DNA from 4 places in the Rossellomorea sp. YZS02 genome. Region 1 is predicted to be linked to each of the others. Evidence: riboswitches for the same ligand, from Rfam matches in the RefSeq annotation. Region 1 holds a riboswitch; each other region holds the start of a gene.
The links. A riboswitch is a leader RNA that binds a small molecule or an ion and turns the genes downstream of it on or off. The one in region 1 is predicted to bind cobalamin.
Positions count from the first base shown of each region.

Region 2: linked by a shared signal. The riboswitch ahead of SLH55_RS19805 (ribonucleoside-diphosphate reductase subunit alpha) and the one ahead of metE (5-methyltetrahydropteroyltriglutamate--homocysteine S-methyltransferase) in region 1 are both predicted to bind cobalamin.
Region 3: linked by a shared signal. The riboswitch ahead of SLH55_RS13405 (ABC transporter substrate-binding protein) and the one ahead of metE (5-methyltetrahydropteroyltriglutamate--homocysteine S-methyltransferase) in region 1 are both predicted to bind cobalamin.
Region 4: linked by a shared signal. The riboswitch ahead of SLH55_RS14730 (acyl-CoA thioesterase) and the one ahead of metE (5-methyltetrahydropteroyltriglutamate--homocysteine S-methyltransferase) in region 1 are both predicted to bind cobalamin.

Region 1 is NZ_JAXBLY010000019.1:71,352-77,126, forward strand. Features, by position in the region: gene SLH55_RS17680 (GNAT family N-acetyltransferase) at 1-507, shown strand, start outside; gene SLH55_RS17685 (biotin transporter BioY) at 550-1,110, opposite strand; gene metE (5-methyltetrahydropteroyltriglutamate--homocysteine S-methyltransferase) at 1,443-3,716, opposite strand; cobalamin riboswitch at 3,874-4,059, opposite strand; SAM riboswitch class I at 4,134-4,241, opposite strand; gene thiC (phosphomethylpyrimidine synthase ThiC) at 4,513-5,775, opposite strand, start outside.
Region 2 is NZ_JAXBLY010000023.1:31,178-36,952, reverse strand. Features, by position in the region: gene SLH55_RS19805 (ribonucleoside-diphosphate reductase subunit alpha) at 1-1,294, opposite strand, end outside; cobalamin riboswitch at 1,421-1,601, opposite strand; gene SLH55_RS19800 (VOC family protein) at 1,755-2,165, opposite strand; gene SLH55_RS19795 (SurA N-terminal domain-containing protein) at 2,684-3,454, shown strand; gene SLH55_RS19790 (hypothetical protein) at 3,574-3,738, shown strand; gene gndA (NADP-dependent phosphogluconate dehydrogenase) at 3,779-5,191, opposite strand; gene SLH55_RS19780 (MurR/RpiR family transcriptional regulator) at 5,354-5,775, shown strand, end outside.
Region 3 is NZ_JAXBLY010000012.1:136,627-142,401, forward strand. Features, by position in the region: gene SLH55_RS13400 (FecCD family ABC transporter permease) at 1-670, opposite strand, end outside; gene SLH55_RS13405 (ABC transporter substrate-binding protein) at 633-1,598, opposite strand; cobalamin riboswitch at 1,735-1,935, opposite strand; gene msrA (peptide-methionine (S)-S-oxide reductase MsrA) at 2,144-2,677, shown strand; gene SLH55_RS13415 (hypothetical protein) at 2,733-2,888, shown strand; gene SLH55_RS13420 (C45 family peptidase) at 3,170-4,225, opposite strand; gene SLH55_RS13425 (MFS transporter) at 4,455-5,678, shown strand; gene SLH55_RS13430 (S1 RNA-binding domain-containing protein) at 5,727-5,775, opposite strand, start outside.
Region 4 is NZ_JAXBLY010000014.1:69,767-75,541, forward strand. Features, by position in the region: gene SLH55_RS14715 (DUF1761 domain-containing protein) at 82-450, opposite strand; gene SLH55_RS14720 (AraC family transcriptional regulator) at 464-1,396, opposite strand; gene SLH55_RS14725 (zinc ribbon domain-containing protein) at 1,429-1,683, opposite strand; cobalamin riboswitch at 1,765-1,954, shown strand; gene SLH55_RS14730 (acyl-CoA thioesterase) at 2,109-2,582, shown strand; gene SLH55_RS14735 (DASS family sodium-coupled anion symporter) at 2,639-4,000, opposite strand; gene tcuA (FAD-dependent tricarballylate dehydrogenase TcuA) at 4,077-5,591, opposite strand; gene SLH55_RS14745 (tripartite tricarboxylate transporter permease) at 5,607-5,775, opposite strand, start outside.

The sequences.
Region 1 (5,775 bases):
CGAATTGTCACTGAAGTTGAACCCTACTTATCAAGGAAGATCGATTCGAAGAGACATATGTATTATGCCAAATGCGACAGTACCTCGGCCATGGATGACCACGATCTGCCCCATGTGAAAGAGGCCAATTTCGATGATTTACCGAAGCTTGTAGAGCTGTTGAACGCTATCCCTGAGTTCAGCGGAGGAAGTTTTACAGTGGAGAAAAGAAAGCACGGGATGGAAAAAGGGGTTGCCCGCAGCTACTTCGTGGAACAGGATGGACAGTTTGTTTCTTCCGCGTCCACTACGGCGGAAAATAGCATGTCCGCCATGATCGTCGCTGTATGCACCCACCCCCAGTATAAGAAAAAGGGATATGCCACAGAGTGCATGACGAAGCTTTGCCGTGACGTTCTAAACGAAGGAAAAGAGCTTTGCCTTTTCTATGATAATCCTGAAGCAGGAAAGATATATAAACGGATTGGATTTAAGGATATTGGTTACTGGTCAATGTATAAATTCTAAATAAAAAAAAGTGGATTCCTAAAAATAGGAGTCCACTTTTACTTATGCGGCCACTTTCCGACTCTGGATCAATTTTGCCTGAACCAAACGCTTTCTTACCGTAATACCTATCCAGCTTGCCAGGAACGCTTTGATCAGACCGACTACGATAAACGGATAAACTCCCGCTGCCATCGCCTGATTCCAGCCCAGGTCCGCTACAAATTTCAGTTGAATGGTCCCCAGGATCAATGTAATGATCATCCCAACCGTATTGGCGATCATCGCCATCGGAATGGTGAACTTCGTTTTTTCAAGAATATAACCTGTAAAGAAAGCCGCTACGATAAAGCCAAAAATATAGCCGCCGGTCGGACCGACAAGCACTTGCGCACCCCCGCTGAACCCTGCGAACACGGGTACCCCGACAGCACCTAGTGCCGCATAACAAATCAGCGACAATGCCCCATATCTGCTTCCAAGGATCGTAGCCGTGATTCCGACTGCCAGTGTTTGCCCGCTGATGGGAACGAGTGGCAATGGTATTTCAATCTGTGCGAAGATCCCCGTCATCGCTGCAAAGATCGCACAGTGGATGATCATCCTCAGTTTTTCTCCATTCATGTGTGAATCCCCCTTGTGTATGTAAACTCTATATAAGTATAAGTTAACACATATCACGTGTATTGGGGAAGAAAATTTTCATCTGTTGAGTAGACCCAAGGTTCTCTATTACTGGGGAGCATATATATTACATACCTTCTCACTTGCCATAAGCTTCACCTCAGATTTTAAAGATATTCTCCCCTTCTCCAACTCATCTTCTCTCTTATCACTGATCATATATAGGCAAGTATGCTGAGGGTATCGCTCATTGTATACCTGTATAATTCTCCCGATGGCTACGTAGGACATTTGTTGCTCCTTTCATGATGTTCATTCTATGACGCATGTTCTTACTCATTCTTCACGAGAAGTTCTGAACGGACATGCTTCGCTGATTCCACCATCACTTTTAGGGATGAAATGGTTTCAGCAATTCCCCTGGTTTTCAAACCACAATCAGGATTAATCCAAAACTGTGTAGGATTCAACACTTTTAAAGAACGCTTAATATGCTTGATGATTTCCTCACTCTCAGGTATCCGGGGACTGTGAATATCATACACACCCAAGCCTATCCCTTTGTCGTATATGCTTTCCTCAAAAATGTTGATCAGTTGACCATGACTCCTCGACGTCTCGATTGAGATGACATCTGCATCAAGTTCACTGATGGCTTCCATGATATCTTCAAAATCGGCATAACACATATGGGTATGAATTTGCGTTTCATCCCGAACTGACGAAGTGGCTAACTTAAATGAATGAACAGCAGCTTGTAAATAGTCATCCCACCGTTCCTTCTTCAATGGTAATCCCTCTCTGAGAGCGGGTTCATCAACCTGGATCATCCGAATTCCCTGTTCTTCAAGTGATTCAATTTCTTTGCAGAGAGAGCAGGCAATCTGGTTAGCTACTGTGTTGCGTGATAGATCCTCCCTCACGAATGACCAGTTCAGAATGGTGATCGGCCCTGTTAACATCCCTTTAACCGGCTTTTTGGTTAGCGACTGGGCATATACCGTCTCATCCACTGTCATCGGTTGTATAAATTTCACATCTCTATATATGATTGGCGGCTTCACACATCGCGATCCATAGGACTGGACCCATCCGAATCTTGTGAACTGAAAGCCCTCCAATTTTCCGCCGAAAAATTCGACCATATCCGTCCGTTCAAACTCACCGTGTACCAACACATCCAATCCGACTTCTTCCTGGATGGTGATCCACCGTTTTATTTCTCCACGAATGAATTCCCGATATGCGTCGTCACCAATCTCACCCTTACGCCACTTCAATCTCTGTCTCCTTACCTCACTGGTCTGAGGAAAGCTCCCGATTGTAGTAGTGGGAAGAAGGGGGAGCTCGGATTGTACCTTTCGGCGAATGGAATAGGGGGACAACCTCCTGACAGTCAATCGGTTTTCTTCATATGCTTCTCTGCTGCTACCGACTGATTCATGCCGGGCAGCGATGGATTTCACACTTCCATCCAACTCCTTCTGTAAGATCCCCGTTTCTTTCCCGATCGCTTTCGCAAGAATGACCACCTCCTTCAATTTCTCATCAGCAAAAGACAAGCGTTCTCTAAGGGTTTGATCCAAAGCATCTTCCCTCCGCACGGTCACCGGTACGTGAAGCAAGCTGGAGGATGGTTGAATGATTAATTGGTCCTTCGATACTAGATCAGTCAATGAAGATACAAATGAATGGGCGTCAACAAGATTCCTTCTCCAAATATTCCTGCCGTCCACCACCCCGGCAGCGAGTATCTTATCTGCAGGGAACCCGTTCCTTCTGATGGCATCCAAATTCTCTCCCCGATCATGAATAAAATCCATTCCTATCCCGTCCACAGGTATGGCCATCACCTCTTGATAATGCTCCAATCGATCGAAATAGGTTTGAAGAATAACCTTCACATGGGGAGCAGATTGCTTTAATACCCCATAGACCTCTTTAAAGCGTTCCACCTCCTGTCTGGAGATGGAGGTACATAAGATCGGCTCGTCCATTTGCACCCATTCTACTCCCTCCTCCTGTAATTCCTTTAAGACTCTGGCGTATAGAGGGACCAATTTTTCCACAAGTGCGTTTCCATCCCCATCATCATACCCTTTAGACAATTTCACAAATGTGAATGGCCCAATGATCACAGGCTTCCCCTTGATACCAAGCTTTTCTTTCGCTTCTCGGTAAAAAGCCAGCGGTCGATTTTCCACCAGCTTAGGTTCCGAGCCGGAAAATTCCGGGACGATATAATGATAGTTGGTATTAAACCATTTCGTCATTTCCGATGCTGGGGAATCCTTCGTCCCCCTTGCAATATCAAAATACGTATCGAGAGGTACTTTCCCACCTTGATAGTCAAATCTTTCCGGAACGACTCCAAACATCACGGCAGTATCCAGTACATGATCATAAAGCGAGAAGTCCCCAAGGGGAATCAAATCCACTCCCTGATCCCTCTGTTTCTTCACATGCGCGAGACGTATAACTTCCATTTGTTTTTGGAACGTCTCTTCGTCCACCTTATTGGACCAATATTTCTCCAATACCTTTTTCCATTCACGATTTTCCCCTATTCTCGGATACCCTAAATTCGAACTCATGACCTTACTCAAATAACACACTCCCCATCTTTTCAGAATTGTGATTATAGCCCCAACAAAAAAATCTCTCTTTCAAAAGAAAGAGAGATTCATACGCATACTTAACTAGAGTCGAGACCAATCGGTATTCTCAACACGCATTCCTCACCCCTCTCTATATCCCCGTAGAGCATAAGTGCATACAACAGGCAGGTCTCCTGACTCAGGATCGTCGCTTCTTACCCCTTCCCATTTCGGATGAAATAGTGGTTAAATGATAAGTTGCTCCCCTATACAGTGGCGGGACCGCGCCGGATTTTCACCGGTCTTCCCTCTTAGCTGAGTAAAACTCAGCACCTATTGCATTTGTCTATTCAATTGTCCTTTTACCAGATAACGAAAAGCCCTCTCCATCAATGAAAGAGAGGGCTTCATATTTAGTGGAATCCCCTCTTATTTTCCAAAGCCAAGGCTTTGCAGGAATTAGCACCTTTTCAATAAAAATTGAACGGTTGCCGGGTTTCACAGGGCCAGTCCCTCCACCTCTCTACATAAGAGTTTTATGCTTATATTTTTACTATTCGGAAATTAGTACTTATCGTAGCACGGGAACAATTGACTGTCAAAAGAAAATTTCATCCTTTTTCAATCTCCTTAATAGTACGTACTTTCTGCATAATGGCACTTGATGCAATTCCGTGAGGCGGGAGTTTCATAAAAGACATGTTTGCACCTGGCCTGGATGCCCTTCACTTCTTTCTCAAGGTCCATGATCCTTTGGTGCAGAATCAGCATTTCTTTCTGCAACAAAAGTATATGAGAACCTTGATTACCGGTAGAGGTTGGATCCATTTTCAACAAACTCCTTCGCCTTTTCTTTCAACCCTTTGTCCCTCTCAAACTGTGACTCTACAGTACTGCCCTTCATCCCCCTGATATCATGTGAGATTCTCATAGAACAAAACTTGGGTCCGCACATGGAACAGAAGTGGGCGGTCTTTGCCCCTTCGGCAGGGAGGGTTTCATCATGATACTCCCTTGCCCGTTCAGGATCCAGGGAGAGATTGAATTGATCATTCCATCTAAACTCGAATCGTGCTTTGGAAAGGGCGTTGTCCCTTATGCGTGCACCTGGATGCCCCTTCGCTAAATCAGCTGCATGGGCGGCAATCTTGTATGCAATGACGCCTTCCCGGACATCGTCTTTATTCGGAAGCCCGAGATGTTCCTTTGGTGTTACATAACAGAGCATCGCCGTCCCGAACCAGCCGATCATCGCAGCCCCAATGGCAGAAGTGATATGATCGTATCCTGGTGCAATATCTGTCGTTAATGGTCCCAATGTATAGAAAGGGGCTTCATGACAGATTTCCATTTGCTTATCCACGTTTTCTTTAATCATATGCATCGGGACATGACCAGGCCCTTCAATCATCACCTGGACATCATGCCTCCAAGCGATTTTCGTTAACTCGCCCAGTGTTTCAAGCTCAGCAAATTGGGCTTCGTCATTGGCATCTGCGATCGACCCCGGTCTTAATCCATCCCCTAGTGAAATCGAAATATCATAAGCCTCTGCAATTTCACAAATTTCTTCAAAATGGGTATAAAGAAAGTTCTCCTTATGATGGGCCAGACACCACTGTGCCATGATCGAACCTCCCCGTGACACGATACCTGTGGTACGATCAACGGTTAAATGAATATATCTCAACAATACCCCGGAATGGATGGTAAAGTAATCAACACCCTGCTCTGCCTGCTCGATCAGCGTATCCCGGTACACCTCCCACGTAAGATCTTCTGCTATCCCGTTTACCTTTTCCAGAGCTTGATAGATCGGTACAGTACCTACAGGGACGGGAGAGTTCCGAATCACCCACTCACGTGTAGTATGAATGTCTTTCCCTGTCGATAAGTCCATGATGGTATCTGCGCCCCACCTGGTTGCCCATGTCATTTTCTCCACTTCTTCTTCAATCGAGGATGATACAGCAGAATTGCCGATATTCGCATTGATCTTCACATGGAAGTGTCGGCCGATGATCATGGGCTCACATTCAGGATGATTGATATTAGAAGGTATGATTGC
Region 2 (5,775 bases), on a different contig from region 1:
TCAGGCGGTTAACGGTATCACGGTAAAACATATAAGGTGTCCCCGTTTCGAGCTGGGATATCATGATCCGCTTAAAAATGTCAATGGCCGGAACCACTTCTCTGGAAAGCAGCGGATGATCTACACAATCCCAGTACCTCTCCCGAAATGATCCCTTGCCTTTCCTTTCATCATAGAAATCTTCCAGTGAATATCCCATGACTGTTTTCACTTCATGAGGATCGAATAAATACCAATCTTTCCTCTCCTCCACTTGTTCCATAAATAAGTCCGGAATTGAGACTCCTGTGAAAAGGTCATGTGTCCGCTGTCTTTCGTCCCCATTGTTCAAACGTGTATCAAGGAAAGGAAAGATGTCTTTATGCCATACGTCTAAATATACGGCAATCGCCCCCTGGCGCTGTCCTAATTGATCGACGGAAACCGCCGTATTATTCAGTTGCTTCATCCAGGGGATGACACCTGAGCTCACCCCTTTAAAGCCTTTGATATCACTTCCTCTGCTCCGGACCTTTCCTAAATAAATTCCTAATCCCCCGCCATTTTTACTCAATGTGGAAACATCTGTATTGCTGTCATAAATACTTCTTAAGTCATCTTCCACAGTATCTATGAAACAGCTGGATAACTGGCCATGACTCTTCCCTGCATTCGCAAATGTAGGGGTTGCCACCGTCATATACAAGTTGGAAAGCGCCCAATAGGCTTCTTCAATCAAGGAGATTCTCTTTTCTTTCGCTTCGTTCCTGAACAGGGTCATGCTTATGATCATAAATCGCTCTTGTGGCAACTCCAGAATGGCGCCTTCATGGGACTTTGTTAAATATCTCTCGGCCAATGTAACAATTCCTATGTATGTGTGGAGATGATCCCTGGTCGAATCCAGCTTGGAGCCCAAGTAGTCCAATTCTTCTTTGCTATAACAATCAAGCAAGGCAGGTGTATATAATTGTGAAGAAGTTAAATCTTTGACCACTTGATAAAAGGAGCCGTACGGATTCTCTTCTGACGTCCCCCTTGATAAGGCCGTCCTCTGATATAAATCCTTTATGTACAGTGATGCGGCGACATATGTCCAATCCGGTTCATGTGCGGAGATACGTTCAACTGCTGTCAGGATCATAAAATGATAGAGTCCTTCTTTATTCATGTCCTGTTGTTCAGCATAGAGCCAAATCTTTTCATTGTATTCGGTGAAATAAAGATCCGGAAACCGACTGTGCAGACTTTTTAGAATCTCTTCTACCTCTTTTAGCCGTTCATTTACTGTGATTGACACAATGATTCCTCCCATTTTGAATAGTGGGGAAGGAGTAAAAAAAGCCCATCCTTCTAAAAGGATGGGCTTTATATAGACGGAGATATAAATAGACTTTAGCCTATTACAATCCTCGCTTTATCCTCCCAATTCCCGAAGAAGATAACACGTGATAAATAAGGCAGGTCTCCTGGCTAGCGCTTCATTCTACTCTAAGGCCTTCCCATCTTATCGACAGTGGCAGTTCCTTATTTCGTCGGCACATACAGTTGCGGGGACAGCTCCGGTTTCACACCGGATTCCCTTTTAAGTCTCAACAGACACCCTATTCACAGGTTATAATCAATATATAGTTAATTAATTTCAAAAGAACACAAAATGTTGTGTTCTTCATCATCATATACGATTTATTTTAGAAATACAAGCAAATCTATTAAACTTTTACAAGTATCGCTCTTCTTCTATTTAGAGTCAAGCATCAAGATGGTTTCTTCTTTTACACATTAAAGGCTTCTTTAAACTGTGGACTTAATTCACTCCACACATCAAATAGATTGCCATCAGGGTCCGCGAATACGAAATTAAGTCCACTGTGGCCCCTGTCCTCGATCTTCCCCGTCTCCACTTCCTGATCAAGCAAATACTCTCTCAAGTTGTTTAAATCACTTATACCATCCACTTCAAACGTTAAGGAAAATCGCTTATTTCGGCGCTTATCTAAAAAATTGCTGCTTTCTCCTTCTATCGAGCTCACCAAAAAAATGCTTTGATGAGCAAGATCTAATATAGCTTTATCTTCGTCCATATAGTTCAGCTCGGCGCCTAACTTTTCCTGATACCATGTACTCGCCATTTGGACATCACTTACCGGGATGTAAATCGTCCCCACTCTTATCAGTTGCTTCATCTTCTCTCTCCTTTTTATCGTTATACTGTTACCAATTCAACAAAAGGAAGAAAATCCCTCCCCATTGGAATATGCCTATAATTATTATTTTCGTTGAAAAGGGCAGAAGAAGATTGAATACTCTCTTCAAATGGACACTGTTCAGTCCTCATCTCCTTTTATGTTGGTTGAGCTCATCCCCCCCTCTCTCTATAATTCAAATAGAAGGTTGTTTGACAGTATTCTTTGGTCCCCAATATTTTTTTCAGGTTGTTTAAATGGAGTATTCTCGATTTAAGCAGCCTCTTTTTTTAATGTAATAATCATTTGAAATTCATATCCTATTTGGAGGTGATTTCTTCTTTGTAATCGTATACATACAGGTGAATACAAGGAGGAGCACCAGTTTACCTGTGTGTCATCCTCATTACAATCAATACTTTTTAGCCTAAATACTTTCTTTTTAAGGCTTTTTCATTTAAAATGCGCATTAAGTGATTTTTTTGGAAATCACACCTTAGTTCTGAAAGGAGTCTACTATGAAGAAACTATTAACGACTTTACTATTAGCATTATTAACAATTGGACTAGCCGCTTGCGGTTCGGATGAGGAGAGCCAAAAAGCTGACGATAAACCGAAAACAGAAGCCTCTGACAAAAAGGCACAAGAAGAGCAAGCGAAGAGGATGGAAGAAATGCAAAAGAAAATGGATGAACAAAAGGTAGAGAAAGATAAGGTCGTTGCCATTGTCAACGATGAAAAAATTAAAGGCGAAGACTTCAACAACGTGTTGACTCAATCACAGATGCAGTACCAACAAATGGGTCAGGATCCAACGAGTAAGGATGCAGTTAAGAAGATCAAAGATCAAACCATCGATAGCCTGGTAGGACAAACCCTTCTTATGCAACAAGCAGATGAAAAGGGCTATAAGGCATCTGAGGATGAAATCAATAAACAGCTAGAAGAAGTGAAAAAGCAATACAAAGATGAAAAGCAATTCGAAGAAGCCATGAAGAAAGCCGGATTTACGATGGGCGAGCTAAAAACCCAAATTGCTGAAAATATTAAATATACGAACTACGTTGATAAAGAAATCAAGGTAGACGAAGTAACCGAAGATGAAATGAAGAAGTTTTATGATCAATATGCCAGCCAACAAGGCAGTGATCAATCTAAGGATGCACCAAAGTATGAAGATGTAAAACCACAGATCAAAACACAGCTGGAACAACAGAAGAAACAAGAAAAACTCGTTCAGCATGTCGAAGATTTAAAGAAAAATGCTAAAATCGATGTGAAAATCTAACTCATTTCAGAAAGCCGCCTTCAAAAGGCGGCTTTCTTTTTTTTATCCTTTTAGAGGTTTTCTGCTTTCCAGAGGGGGTAAGGTATAAGAACCGATCATTATGAGGAGGAACATGCATCATGCCGAAAAATACCACCAATCATAACCCTGAGAATGCTGAGAAGGACGATGAAAGTATCCTCGACCAGCATGAGAGTGAGCAAAACGTCGACCCTATTCCAATTGACGAACTAAAAAAAGACCAGCAAGACGAAAAGAAAAAACACGATACGAAAGATGAATGAATAGAGCCCTGTGGGATTCCCCACAGGGCTCTTCATTCTATTATTTAGATAACCAATCCGTATGGAAGGTGCCTTCTTTGTCTATTCGCTGATACGTATGGGCACCGAAATAATCCCTTTGGGCTTGAAGCAGATTTGCCGGAAGCGATTCAGATCGATAGCTATCATAATATGCCAATGCACTGGCAAGGCCTGGTACAGGAATACCCAACTTGATGGCTGTGGCCACAACCTCCCTGGCTTCATCCTGATAATTTTCTACAATTTCCTTGAAGTAAGGATCAAGGAGCAGATTCGTTAAGCCTGGTTCACGGTCATAGGCATTCTTGATTTCTTCCAGGAAACCAGCGCGGATGATGCAACCACCTCTGAAGATCATAGAAATTTCGCCTGGTTTCAAATTCCAATTGTACTCATCTGAAGCCGATTGAAGCTGTGCAAACCCTTGAGCATATGAACAGATTTTACTTAAGTACAATGCCTTACGAATCATCTCGATGAATTCCTGTTTGTCTCCTTTAAATTCTTTATTCTTAGGACCCCTCAGGATCTTGCTTGCCTTCACACGTTCTTCCTTCATTGCTGAGATGAAGCGTGCAAAAACGGATTCGGTGATGATCGACAATGGTACACCTAATTCAAGAGAGCTGATGCTCGTCCATTTCCCGGTACCCTTTTGCCCGGCAGTATCCAAAATGACATCGACAAGAGGCTTGCCTGTTTCTTCATCCACCTTTGTAAAGATATCTGCGGTGATTTCAATCAGATAGCTGTCGAGTTCACCTTCATTCCACTCTTTGAAAATCTCATGAAGCTCATTTGCATTTAAACCAAGTACATTTTTCATCAGATAATACGCTTCACAAATGAGCTGCATATCACTGTACTCAATTCCGTTATGTACCATTTTCACATAATGGCCGGATCCATCAGGACCTATGTATGTACTGCAGGCATCTCCTTTTACTTTTGCTGCAATGGCAGTGAGGAAAGGTTCAACCAGATCATACGCTTCTTTCTGACCACTTGGCATAATCGCAGGGCCATATAGGGCACCTTCTTCTCCACCTGAAACTCCTGCTCCAATGAAGTTAATTCCCTTTTCATCCAAATCCTTGTTGCGGCGGATTGTATCCTCGTAATACGTGTTACCACCATCAATGAGAATATCGCCTTTATCCAGGTGAGGAAGCAATGAATCAATTGCTTTATCAGTAATATCCCCGGCAGGTACCATGATCAATATTTTACGTGGTACTTCCAAGGATTGTACAAATTCATTTACTTCATGAGTTCCAACCAGATTCTTTCCCTTATGCTCATCCAGTACCTCTCTTACCTTTTCATCTGACACATCATATATAGAAACTGAATAGCCCCTGCTTTCAAAATTCAGAGCAAGGCTCTTACCCATTACTCCGACTCCAACGACTCCTATTTGTTGTTTTGTCATAAACGATCATTCCTTTCAATACGAATAAATACAACTCTTCACCGTTATTATTATAATACGAAATAAATTTTCGTGGTGGATTTTTATGAAATAATATTTTTTTATTTCATTAATTGAGTTAAAATTATTTTCACAGATGTCCCATAGGAGGTTTCTTTAACCATGGATGAAAACGCTCAACATTGTTTTCCACGAATCCGTTCTCATTATTCGAAACTTAGTCAAAAAGAAAAGATGATTGCTGATTTTATTATTGCTAATCCTGAAAAAATTATCCACACAACCATCAGTGGTGTCGCAGAGTATCTTGGTATTGCAGATGCCACAGTTTTCAGATTCTGCAAACGATTGGGCTATAAAGGCTACCAGGCAATGAAAATTTCATTGGCTTCTGATATTGTGACGCCGATTAAAGATATCCATGAAACCATCAATGAACAAGATTCAGAAGGCGTGATCGCCCAAAAAGTTTTCCGATCCAATATGAGGAGCCTCGAAGACTCATTGAGGATATTGGATGAGGAAGCCTTCCAAAAAGCAGTTCATGCAATGCTTCATGCAAGAAGAACCGAATTCTACGGTAC
Region 3 (5,775 bases), on a different contig from region 1:
TCCCTATAAGGAAGAAAGGAAAGATGATAGTGATATAATCCCACCCTCTCATAGAAACGCTCCCAAGAAGCCAGCCGATGATTTGCCTCAATTCTTCGCCTGTGAGTGCGATCATCAGGGAAATCAAAGATCCTAAAAACGAGCTGAAGATGATCCCTGTCAAGATGATGGTTTCAACCTTCATGGTCCTCTCGACTTTTTGTGCGAACCATAGTACTAGAAATACAGTGATGATGGAGCAAATAATGCTGAAAAAGGGAAGCGTAAACTTCCCAATGAACGGAATACTCCAATGAAAAAATAAAGTGATGACTGCACCGACAGATGCCCCTGATGAGACACCCAATGTATATGGATCGGCCAGCGGGTTACGCAATAATCCTTGGAAAGAAGCTCCGGCAACGGCTAAAGAGCTCCCCACCAGTAAAGCTAACAGTACTCTTGGTAACCTGATGGTATACACGATGTTCGAATACATGGGATCGACCGTCTCAGGTAAATCAAAGCCAAACCACTTAGAACCGATGATTGTAACGATATCCAATGGCGGGATCGATATGGTCCCGATTGAAATGGCTGCAAGAACCGCCGCTAATAAAAATAGGCCAGCCAATCCGTATGTAACCCCTATTCTATTTTGCAAATACCTCTGGATAGATCGACTTTGCAATTTCCTCTACTCCTTCAACCAATCTTGGACCCGTACGTGTGACTAAATCTGAATGAACATCGTAAACATGCCCATTCTTCACGGCATTGACATCTTTCCATCCATCTCTCTTCATTACTTGTTCTTTCGGGTTTTCGCTATAATAACCATACGTTGTGATGATCACGTCAGGATTCGAAGAAATGACAGATTCCTGATTTACCTTCACCCATCCTTCTTGTTCGCTCATGACATTATCAGCATTGACCATTGAAAGCATTTGATTGATGAACGTGTTCTTTCCTGTTGAATAAATGTCCGGTGAAGGAGAAACTTCCACATACACACGCTTCTTATTTGATACTTCATTTGCCTTTTTCTCAATCTCTTCCAAATCTGATTTCATGTCAGACACAATAGAAGCTGCCTTGTCTTTTTTCCCTACAAGAACACCAATATCATTGATGGTGGTGTACACTTCTTCAAAACTTTTTGCATCCTCTACGATGAATACATTGATCCCAGCATCTTTCAACTGATTCAACCCTTCTTCCGCTGATTTGGCAGTGGATTCATGGGCAAGGACCAGATCGGGTTCTAAGCTGACAATTTTCTCGACGTTAAATTCCATTCCACCGATCTTCTCTTTATCCGCGGCTTCTTTCGGATAGTTATCAAAATCTGAAACACCGACGATTTCCCTGTTTAATCCAAGTTCGAATAAAATTTCCGTATTACTTGGAATTAGTGAAACGATATGCTTAGGTTGTTCCTCCAGTGTAACTTTATGATTCAATGCGTCATTTAAAGACAAAGGAAATTCTGATGAATCCCCACTTACCTCTGCATTTTCTTTATTCTTTGATTGATCACCATCATTGGTTCCGCATGCTGAAAGGAACCCAACGGCCAAAAATAATGAGAGTATTACCTTAAATGTGTGTTTCATTTCCTTATTCCCCCTGTGAATGTAGATTGTAGACAGAAAAAAACATCTCTAGTGGACCAGAGATGTTGTGTAAGATGCATATATAGGGTTCAAAACAATAAACCATGCACATTACACCTCTCTATCCGCGTAGATTTGGTGCGAAAAAAACTCAGGCAGGTCTCCTGGCTCATGGTCATTGTTTGCTGATACCTTCCCATGCACGCTTCGCACAGTGGCATACTTTCAGCAAACTACCATTTACAGTGGCGGGACCGCGTTGGAATTACACCAACTTCCCTATTAAGAAGCTAAGAAGAAACATGCCTTCCGCTTCACCTGAATTCTTACCATATGTAATTGTTCCGTTCAAAAGAATTATACACAAATTATGACGGATGGGAAATGAAATTTCATAAAATTGCAGAAAACTTGCAGATTTACATTTTTTCATGTAAGTGCATAAGTTTAATACATTGTGGCGATGAACCATTCGTGGTAGAATCTGTTCAAGCAATTACTTTACTGCTTTAGAGGAGTACATATGGTACAGGAGGTTTGCTAGTATGAATGTTAAGAGAGAAATTGCCACCTTTGCAGGTGGATGTTTTTGGTGCATGGTAAAGCCGTTTGATGAGCTGCCCGGGATTATCGACGTGATTTCAGGATATGCTGGAGGGCACCTGGAAGACCCCTCTTATGAGGATATCAAAGGGGGTAACACCGGACATTATGAAGTCGTCCAAATCACTTTTGATCCGGACCTCTTTCCTTACGAGCAGCTATTAGAACTATACTGGCCCCAAATTGACCCTACTGATGACGGAGGTCAGTTCCACGATCGCGGTGACCAGTACCGTACAGCTATTTTCTATCACAATGAACAACAAAAGCTATCGGCGGAAAAGACAAAGAAAGCAATAGAAGACAGCGGCCGATTCAATAAACCGATCGTCACTAAGATTCTTCCTGCATCACCTTTTTACCCTGCAGAGGATTACCATCAAAAATACTATAAAAAGAATCCTGATGAATATAAACAGGACCGCGAAAAGTCAGGCCGAGATGATTTCATTGAAGATCATTGGAAAAACAATTAAAGGCATGAAAATAAACTCCTTTCACCAAACTAATGGGTAGAAAGGAGTTTTTCATTTGAATAAAGAAAAGAGTAAAAGTGATCTAGAACAGGTTACCGGATTTGATGGACCTGGTAAGATCGTTAATTTCTTCGATCCCTATCCCGATGAAGATGAAGCCAATGTAAACAACTCGGACACGGTGGATAATCATTCATCGGAACGAAGATAAAGCATGGTGAGGGCTGCTAATATTCGAGCCCTCCCCCTCTTTTCCTGATGGGGCAGGATGGATTCGAGCCAGGGGTAGAGAGGGATGCGATTGATTGAACATTCTTTTACATCCAAGAACATGCAAGCACGAAACCATCCAAGGCATCTAATTTTCAAGAATGATACAAATTGTACATAAATTTATACCGCGATGTAAACGTTAAAAGTAAGAACCGAGGAAGTCCTCCACTTAGTTAAGCCGTTAATCCCTTGATTTGCTCGGTTCCCTCCCCTTTGTCCCTATTCCTCATCCATAAATAAGAATCGGACGTCAGTGTCGAAATGTCCGGTTATCGTCCGAATGGGGATGTCATCTCCCTCCATCCAGTCCTGAAAGTCTATCTTTACTCCTTTTGCACTTTCACCGAATCCGATTAAGCATTGCAACGTTTCACAATAAAATACACATGTATGAATGGTCCCAGCCCAAGAATCATAGGCCTTCTTGAAAACAGGGCCCTCGCCATCATTAAACAGATTTAGGGCCCTTTCCATGGTCAACCTCTCTTTTTGTTCGGATTGCAGTACGCTCAGCCTTTTCAGAGAATCCTTTAAATAATGACGATTATCCTTCTTCATATGATTCATTTGAAAATGATTGGTACAACCAAGAGTTGATGAATGATAAACCCCAATGCCTCTTGGAGACGCCTCCACCACAGCTGCCTTTCCACTTCGATCATACAAAGAGTAGTTAAAGCTATGGCGGTGAGGGAGCTTGCGCAAAACATCAATGGCCTCGTCAGAATCTTTACAGGTATCAAGGATGATCCGGGCGATTGTCGTACATATGAAGCCTTCTCCAGGTTTTAAGCGATTTACAAAGTGAAAGCCAACTGCCAATCCTTTTTCATTCAACCCGTCAATCCGACCGATCCCTCTGCCGGAGAAACCTATAGAAGCATACCCTCCTGAAGGCTTTACTAATAGAAGCCTTCCCTCATACGTTTTGGGATGGTAATCATAATTTCTTACATAAACACCATCTTTCGCCAGAGATGAACAACCGGACTCTATCCACTCCTGCTGAAAGCCTGAATATTCATGAACAGTTTCCTCCATGGACCATTGCAATCCTTTAGATAAACCCTGTAATTCATCCCACAAGCCGGGTGCATACTGAAGAATGAATCTCTTCGCTTCCATGATATCCACTTTGTAGTTTCGCAGTGACTTCCTACGGCGCTCCAGATGATGGGTGTAAAGGGGGGATTTCCGAAGTTCATGTCCTAGCTGAAGGCCGATTTCATAGTAAGTCCCTCTTGACTGCAATACATCTAATACAACTTTTTTCATTCATCTATAACCCTTTCTGCACACTTAATATAATGTCGAATAAATACCTTATCCCTTTAACGCCTGTTATGCTACACTTAATTCATCAAATTGTAGGAGGAAATATCATGCAAAAAACTCAAAAAACACTTTCACTAATTCAAGAAGGAGTGAACGTTCTGAGTTTGTAACAGGAAACGGCGCTCCTTCTTCCAGAGTATAAATTAAATCAGGAAGCAGGAGACATTTTATGATGAAACAAACGCTCGCATCCCATAATATCCGGATGCTATTTTGGATTTCTTTTTTTGGTACAATCAGCTTTCTTCAACCCGTTTTAACATTATTCTATTTCGAAAGAGGATTAACCTCCTCCGATATATTGCTCGTTCTGATGTTTTGGAGCGGGGCCGTATTACTCGGAGAGGTTCCAACTGGAATATTTGCCGATCGTTTCGGGGCAAAATATTCTTTTTTACTCGGTTCGTTTCTTAAGTTCATTAGTATCGTTCTTCTTCTATTTGCCTATGAACCTTGGATGTTTTTCCTTTACAGCTTCATCAATGGGTTCAGTGTTACCTTCTTCTCAGGGGCAGATGAGGCCTTGATCTATGATTCACTCAAGGAGTCAAATGAAGAAAATCGAATGGATCATGCAATGGGGAAAATCCAGTCAGCTTCGTTCATTAGTATGCTAATTGCCGTTTTGGTCGGTTCATATTTAGCAAAGGATTTAGCTGATAATCAATTCACCCTACTCATTATTCTCGGCTTGGTCTTTCATTTGATTGAATTGTTCTTGATTCTGCGTGTCAAACAGCCTGTTGCTGATTCATTCCAGAAAGAAAATCCATTCTCTCAAATTAAGAGTGGTTTCAAAGTCATACAGCAAGCACCACAGTTATTGCTGATGTTTCTGAATGTCACATTGGTTTTCATCCCGGCCGGTGCCGTTTACCAATACTTTGACCAGCCGCTTCTAAAGGATGCAGGGGTTCCCGTGTATATGATTGGTTTCTTTTATGCCGTTTCTGCCATCTTTGGCTATATAGCTTCGAATTCAATCGGCTGGATGACTGCTCGTTTTTCCAGGATATTGCTGATGAACCTATCTGGATTGACAGCGGTAGTCGGGTTACTTCTTTCGGGCTTGTTCGGTTCCTCTTTATGGATCGTGTTAGGTGCATTCTTTCTGTTAAGGCTTGTGCGGGCAATCCGGTATCCCATCTACTCCCAGTTAAGTAATGATTTAATACCTTCCGGGATTAGGGCTACGACGATTTCATTGCTTTCCATCGTGGATTCTTGCTTAGATCTTGTCGTGTTCGGATTATTATCCACCATAGCTTTGAAAGGATATTCCACTGTTCTCATAGGATGCTCGTTCATCGCATTATTGGGAACCTTATTACCGCTTACACCTGTTAGAGCAAAAAAGGCAGAGCTAAAAGTCGAAAGAGACCGCCTTCTCTAAATGTAAACAAAGAGTGCTGACAATGTGTCAGCACTCTTTTGTAATGAGTTATTTCTTTAAGTACGTCCAGCCTTCCTCCTGATACACCTGATTTTCT
Region 4 (5,775 bases), on a different contig from region 1:
GCAAATCTTAGTTTGTATATAAACTTTGCGAAAACAGCTTATATAAAAAAGCCTGAACCTGTAAAAGTTCAAGCTTTCATCCTATAAAAACCAGCCATGTAATGCACCAAGCAAAGTAAAAATGATGAGATGATCACCAATGGCAATCAGGAACATCCTTTTGGTCATGAGTCCAAAAAGTGCATTTTTTAAATAAACAATGGAAACCAATATCCCAACGATTCCTCCTACCAACGCTCCTGAAGCTAAACCACTGGATTCCGTCCCTTGAACGAGAACTCCTACCAGGGCAGAACTAATGAATGCCACCAGGACAGCCACCACATATTTCACCGGGCCTGCTCCATCCTGATCTTTCTTCCCAAGAAGGATTGAATAAAAAATCCCGCCGTATATCATATACAACACGGCCCCCGCTAAAAACGCGAACATATTCAAATCTGCTGTCATCCCTATTCCTCCATTAATTCGGTTCAATGGCCAGTGCGATCGCCTTTATACCACATCTTATCTCAAGCGACCCTGGTATACCCTTTACCTCAACAAGTTCAACCGGATTCCCCAAATACCTAAAGCCGCTTTGTGGCAGCCAATAACTATAAAGCTCCGAGTAACATTCAATCAGCATGCCCCTTTCCTCATAATCGACTGGCTCAGGAAACTCATATATCACATGCTTCCCTCCGGAGAAATGATTGGTGTCCTCCCCGGGGATACTGCGCCCCTTAACGCCCAACCGGCATTCATACCTGTTTTTTTCAGCAGGGGTGATGTACGGGTTACTCTTAGGTACACCGAATAACAACGGGCTGTCCTCCAATAGATCCCTTGCATTCCCCCAATGATAAAGATCCCGCCACACTGCAGGAATCCCTTTGACGTAGGATCCTGTATGGTATCGGTTGACAGTGGAGCATCCTGGTAAATGTGCGACTTTCACTTTGGAAAGGTCCAGCCATTTAAACTCATTATAAGTCTCTCTATCCCGGGATGCTTTCGGATTTGTGCTGGAAAGTTTAGATTTCTTGCTATTAATATATTCCCTTGGAAATCGTTCTAAATAAGCACCTTCCCTCCAGCTTTTCGGATTGGTGTTGAAATAGGTATTGAACGAATAGGTGAAATAAGATAAAGAAGAAAATCCACATTTCAAGGCAACTTCAGTCACAGGAACCCTTGGCTCATAAATCAGCATATGTGCGGCATTTTCCAATCGAATCCTTTTCACATAACCTGCAGGGGTCTCACCTATGAACCCTTTAAACAATCGTTGGAAGTGATAAGGTGAATAGGTAGAGACTTTGGCGAGATGCTCTAAAGATAAGTCTTCTGTAAGATGTTGATCTATGTATTGAATTACTCTATGAATCTGCGTCTGTTGATCACTATATGTCATTTCGATTCCTCACATGCATTCAATGAATCTCCCTATTTCCATCGTTCAAGCTTGTGGATATTCCTCACAAACATACCTGATAAAAATGCCGGGACCCCCATTTCAATGCATTTGTTTTTCACAAAAAGCTTCATTTCGTCCATCGTAATATCCTTTTGAGTGAATTCTCCTTGCTGGTAACAGTGCTTACAATACATGACACTTTCCTCTGAATTTTTTTCCGTCCCCCGATCTTCTGCCTTCTTCAGCGGCATGGCACAACTTTGACATTTATTGAATTTCTTCACAATATCCCATCCCCTTTTCTTCATTTTACCATAGAGGGTGCTCATTCTATGAAAGTCTATGATAAAATAAAACCGTTCACAATTTAATCATTGCTCATTGGTGAAAATGATATGTTCATTTTCTTTAAAGGGAAGTTGGTGAAAATCCAACGCGGTCCCGCCACTGTAAGGCTGAGATTCCATATGGATCCACTGTTTCGCATCGAAATGGGAAGGAATATGGAATCGGAGACGCTGAGCCAGGAGACCTGCCAAGCTGAGAAGAACACGAAAGTTCCTACGGGAGATAGGAGGGTGTTGCGCATATGAAACGTCATACAGGGAACCAAGGGATCCCGGACGCTCGTTTGGAGTAACTGCATCTTCTTTTCACAAAGGAAGATGTTTTTTTGTTTCGCCATTATACAATCAGGGAGATGACAAGAATGGAACAAGCTTATTCTGTTGAGCGTTCACGAACCGTACAAACCAGATTGGTACTGCCACCGGATACCAATCATATGCAAACAATCTTCGGGGGAAAGGTATTGGCATTTATCGATGAAATTGCTGCGCTGTCAGCGATGAAGCATTCGAGCTCTGTGGTAGTCACGGCTTCGATCGATTCGGTCGATTTTCTGTCATCCGCAACTGTCGGAGACGCACTCAGCCTCGAGTCGATTGTAACTTCCACGGGAAGGACTTCAATGGAGGTGTACGTAAAAGTTTTCTCTTCGAATCTATTGACAGGTATCAAAACCTTGACGACGGAATCATTCCTTACCATGGTTGCGGTGGATGAAAACGGTAAGCCGAAACCGGTGCCGAAAGTGATCCCGGAAACAGAAGAGGAGAAGAGATTGTTCAACTCAGCTGTTCTGAGGAAGGAACATCGGAAGAACCGGGCATTGATAAAATAAGTTTTTGGGTATGGACAGCACGCTGTTCATACCCTTTTTTAACACTAAATATTGTCTTACCAGTAAAAGAACACCGAGCAGATGATGACGGCGATCCATGCTGTGGATGACCAAATTCCCGCCCGCATTAAATCCTTGTCGGTAAAATAACCGTACGAGTAGCTGATCAGATGAACCGGGGACTGGGTGACGAGGAAAAATCCCGGGACGCATGCCAGGAACACCGGCATGGCAATTTGCATGGGTGATAAACCCGGGATTGTGTGCCCGATCGTGATGCTGAGAGGGAGCATGATGGTCAAAAACCCCAGGATATTGACGAATACGATCCGAATAATACTCGTACATAAGATGAGGAGCAGGATGATCACCCAGGATTGGTGGCCAGTAAGTATAGAATTCAACCCTTCTGCCATCCATTCAATCGTCCCTGTCTCGACCAGCATCCCCGATACCATCAGAGTGGAGGCAAAAAAGAGCATCAGATCCCAATCAATCGATTCCCGCGCTTCTTCCCACTTCCATACTCCTGCAAAAGGAATGACGGTCATACATGCGCCCAGAAGGCCAACTTGAGGAATGGAATATCCATGTAGAGGCTGTGCAATCCACAGGATCAACGTTCCCCCGATGATACACATGATTTTCTTTTCATTGATGCCGACCGGCCCAAGCTCACTGATTCTTTTTTCGATCAATGCCAATAACAGCTTTCGGTCAATCTTCTCAGGGGGAAAGATCATTAAGAATATCCCCCACAATATCACGATAAAAAGCAGCACCGGTATTCCAAAAATCAGAAACCATCTTATATAATTCAGATCGCCCGAAACGTCGCTAAGGATTCCGAAAGCGTAGATAGTGGAACTGGCCCCAGTCGCGACAAACGATCCTGAAATGGCAGCCAGATAGGCAACCCCTATAAATAGTGACTTGCCCAGATAATGGACATCCGCTATTTTCCGCAGACTTTTCATCAGGCTGTCGAGTACCGATGATAACAGGCTGCCCTTCCCTACATTCGACGGTATCAGGACAGACAGGACAGTCATGAGCAGAAACGAAATGAAAATCAACGCTTTCCCCGACCCTCCAGACAGCTTTAACATATAGAGCGATACCCTGCTAGCCAGACCGGTTTTGATGAATGCAGTTGAGATAATGAATGTGGAAAACAAGAGCCAAACAATACCCGAACTAAAATAACTCAAAGTCTGTTCATAACTGAAAAAATGAAACGATATCAGCAATATAAGCAGCAGCGAACTGAACGCAAGAGGAAATATTTTGCCGATCCACAGGATTTGTATGATGCTGAGTGCAGCGATAGCCTTCCATGTTTCATCCCACTCAAAAAATGGTAGAAAGAAAAAGGCATATAATAGAAACGTGATAACCAGTAACAGTTGTTTTTTCATGACGATTACTCCCATCTTTCAATCAAAGGAAAAAGCCACCGGCGATGGGGTGACTTTTCCTTTTCTTCAATAACTGTCAGTGAATGATCGTTGAATCCTGTTTATTGCAGAGGGCATACCGGGCAGCTGAAGAACCGGCTGTTTTCCCATATACAGCCCCGGACATCAATCCCGACCCTCCAGGATAATTGTGATAAAAAATGCCGCCGACCATTTCTCCAGCAGCGAACAGGCCGGATAGTGGTTGATCATCTTTTTTTAACACCTCACCTGAAGGATTGACCCGGAGTCCCCCAAATGAAAACGTAATACCGCACGTAACCGGAAATGCATAGAATGGCCCCTTTTCGATCCTCAATGCCCAGTTCGTCTTTTCTGGTGTAAGCCCTGCTGTTTTCTTGCCGTCTTTTTCCGTAGGATGGTATTCCCCGTCTTGAACGGCTGCATTATATTCCTCAATCGTATGCAGGAATTGCTTCTTGTTAATGGAAAGCTGATTAACAAGCTCCTCCAGGGTTTCACCCTTATAACAGGTCGCTTCTTCAAGATCATATTCCTTCCTCAGCAGCGGCCGGACTTGGGAGTCGTAAACCTGATAGGCGACATGACCAGGCTGTTTCAGGATTTCCCTCCCGTACTTTGCGTACGTATAATTCCGGAAATCCGCACCTTCGTCTACAAATCGTTTTCCATCGTTATTCAGCATGATGCTGAGAGGGTAGGAATGTTTCTTGAAGATGTCACCGGGTTTTTTAAAGTCACCGACTTTCGGTGCATGATAATCCGTGCCGATTGAATGACAGCCGGAGTATTCACCAAACTTCTGCGCTCCTGCCGCAACCGCCATTGTAATCCCGTCCCCTGTGTTATATTCGGTTCCGCGTACGATTGCCGCTTCCCATTCTTCCCCAATATGTTGTTTCCGAAGCTTTTTGTCTGCTTCAAAACTGCCGCAGGCAAGAATGACACCTGTGGATTCAACGTTGATCCGCTCCTCATCCTTCTGTACAACCACACCGCTTATCTTTCCGCCTTCTTTTATAAGCTCCACTGCCGCAGCCTCATACCAAATATCGATACCCATTTCCCCGGCACGAGAAAAAAGCTGCTTCATCAACCCGATGCCTTTGTTTTCCGTCTTGACCGGAAGACCTCCCCAGAAATGCCACTTGCCTTCCTTTTCATAAGATTGATTATCATAATTGAGTTCGAATTTCACACCATGCCCCTTCATCCACACGAGCGTTTCAAACGAGCGGTCCACCAGTTGTCTGGCAAGCTCCGGCTGACTCTCCCCTTCTGTTACACGCATGATATCATCATAATAGTCTTCCTCATTGTAGTCGGGCATAACGATTGAATCCGCTTCTTCATCAGAGAGATCCGTCACGACCTTCCGAATATCTGTGAGATCATGATAGGCCACCCTGATCGCTCCATCGGTAAAAAAAGAATTTCCACCTCTTTTATGTTCAGGACCTTTTTCAAGGACCAGTACTTCCGCACCTTCTTCACGGGCTGAAATGGCTGCACATAAGGCTGCATTCCCCGCTCCAACGACAACTACGTCGTATGAGTTCGTTTTTGACATCGATACTCCTCCTTATTACATGTCTTTTGAGATAGGGTCGATAGGATTCTTCCCTTTCTTTTGAAACGCTTTGATCAGCAATGGATAAAAGAGTGATAAAAGAGTCAATCCAGCCAATGCGATGGCAATCGGCGTATCAAAGAAGATACCGAGGCTGCCATTTGACGAAAGCACGGCCATCCTG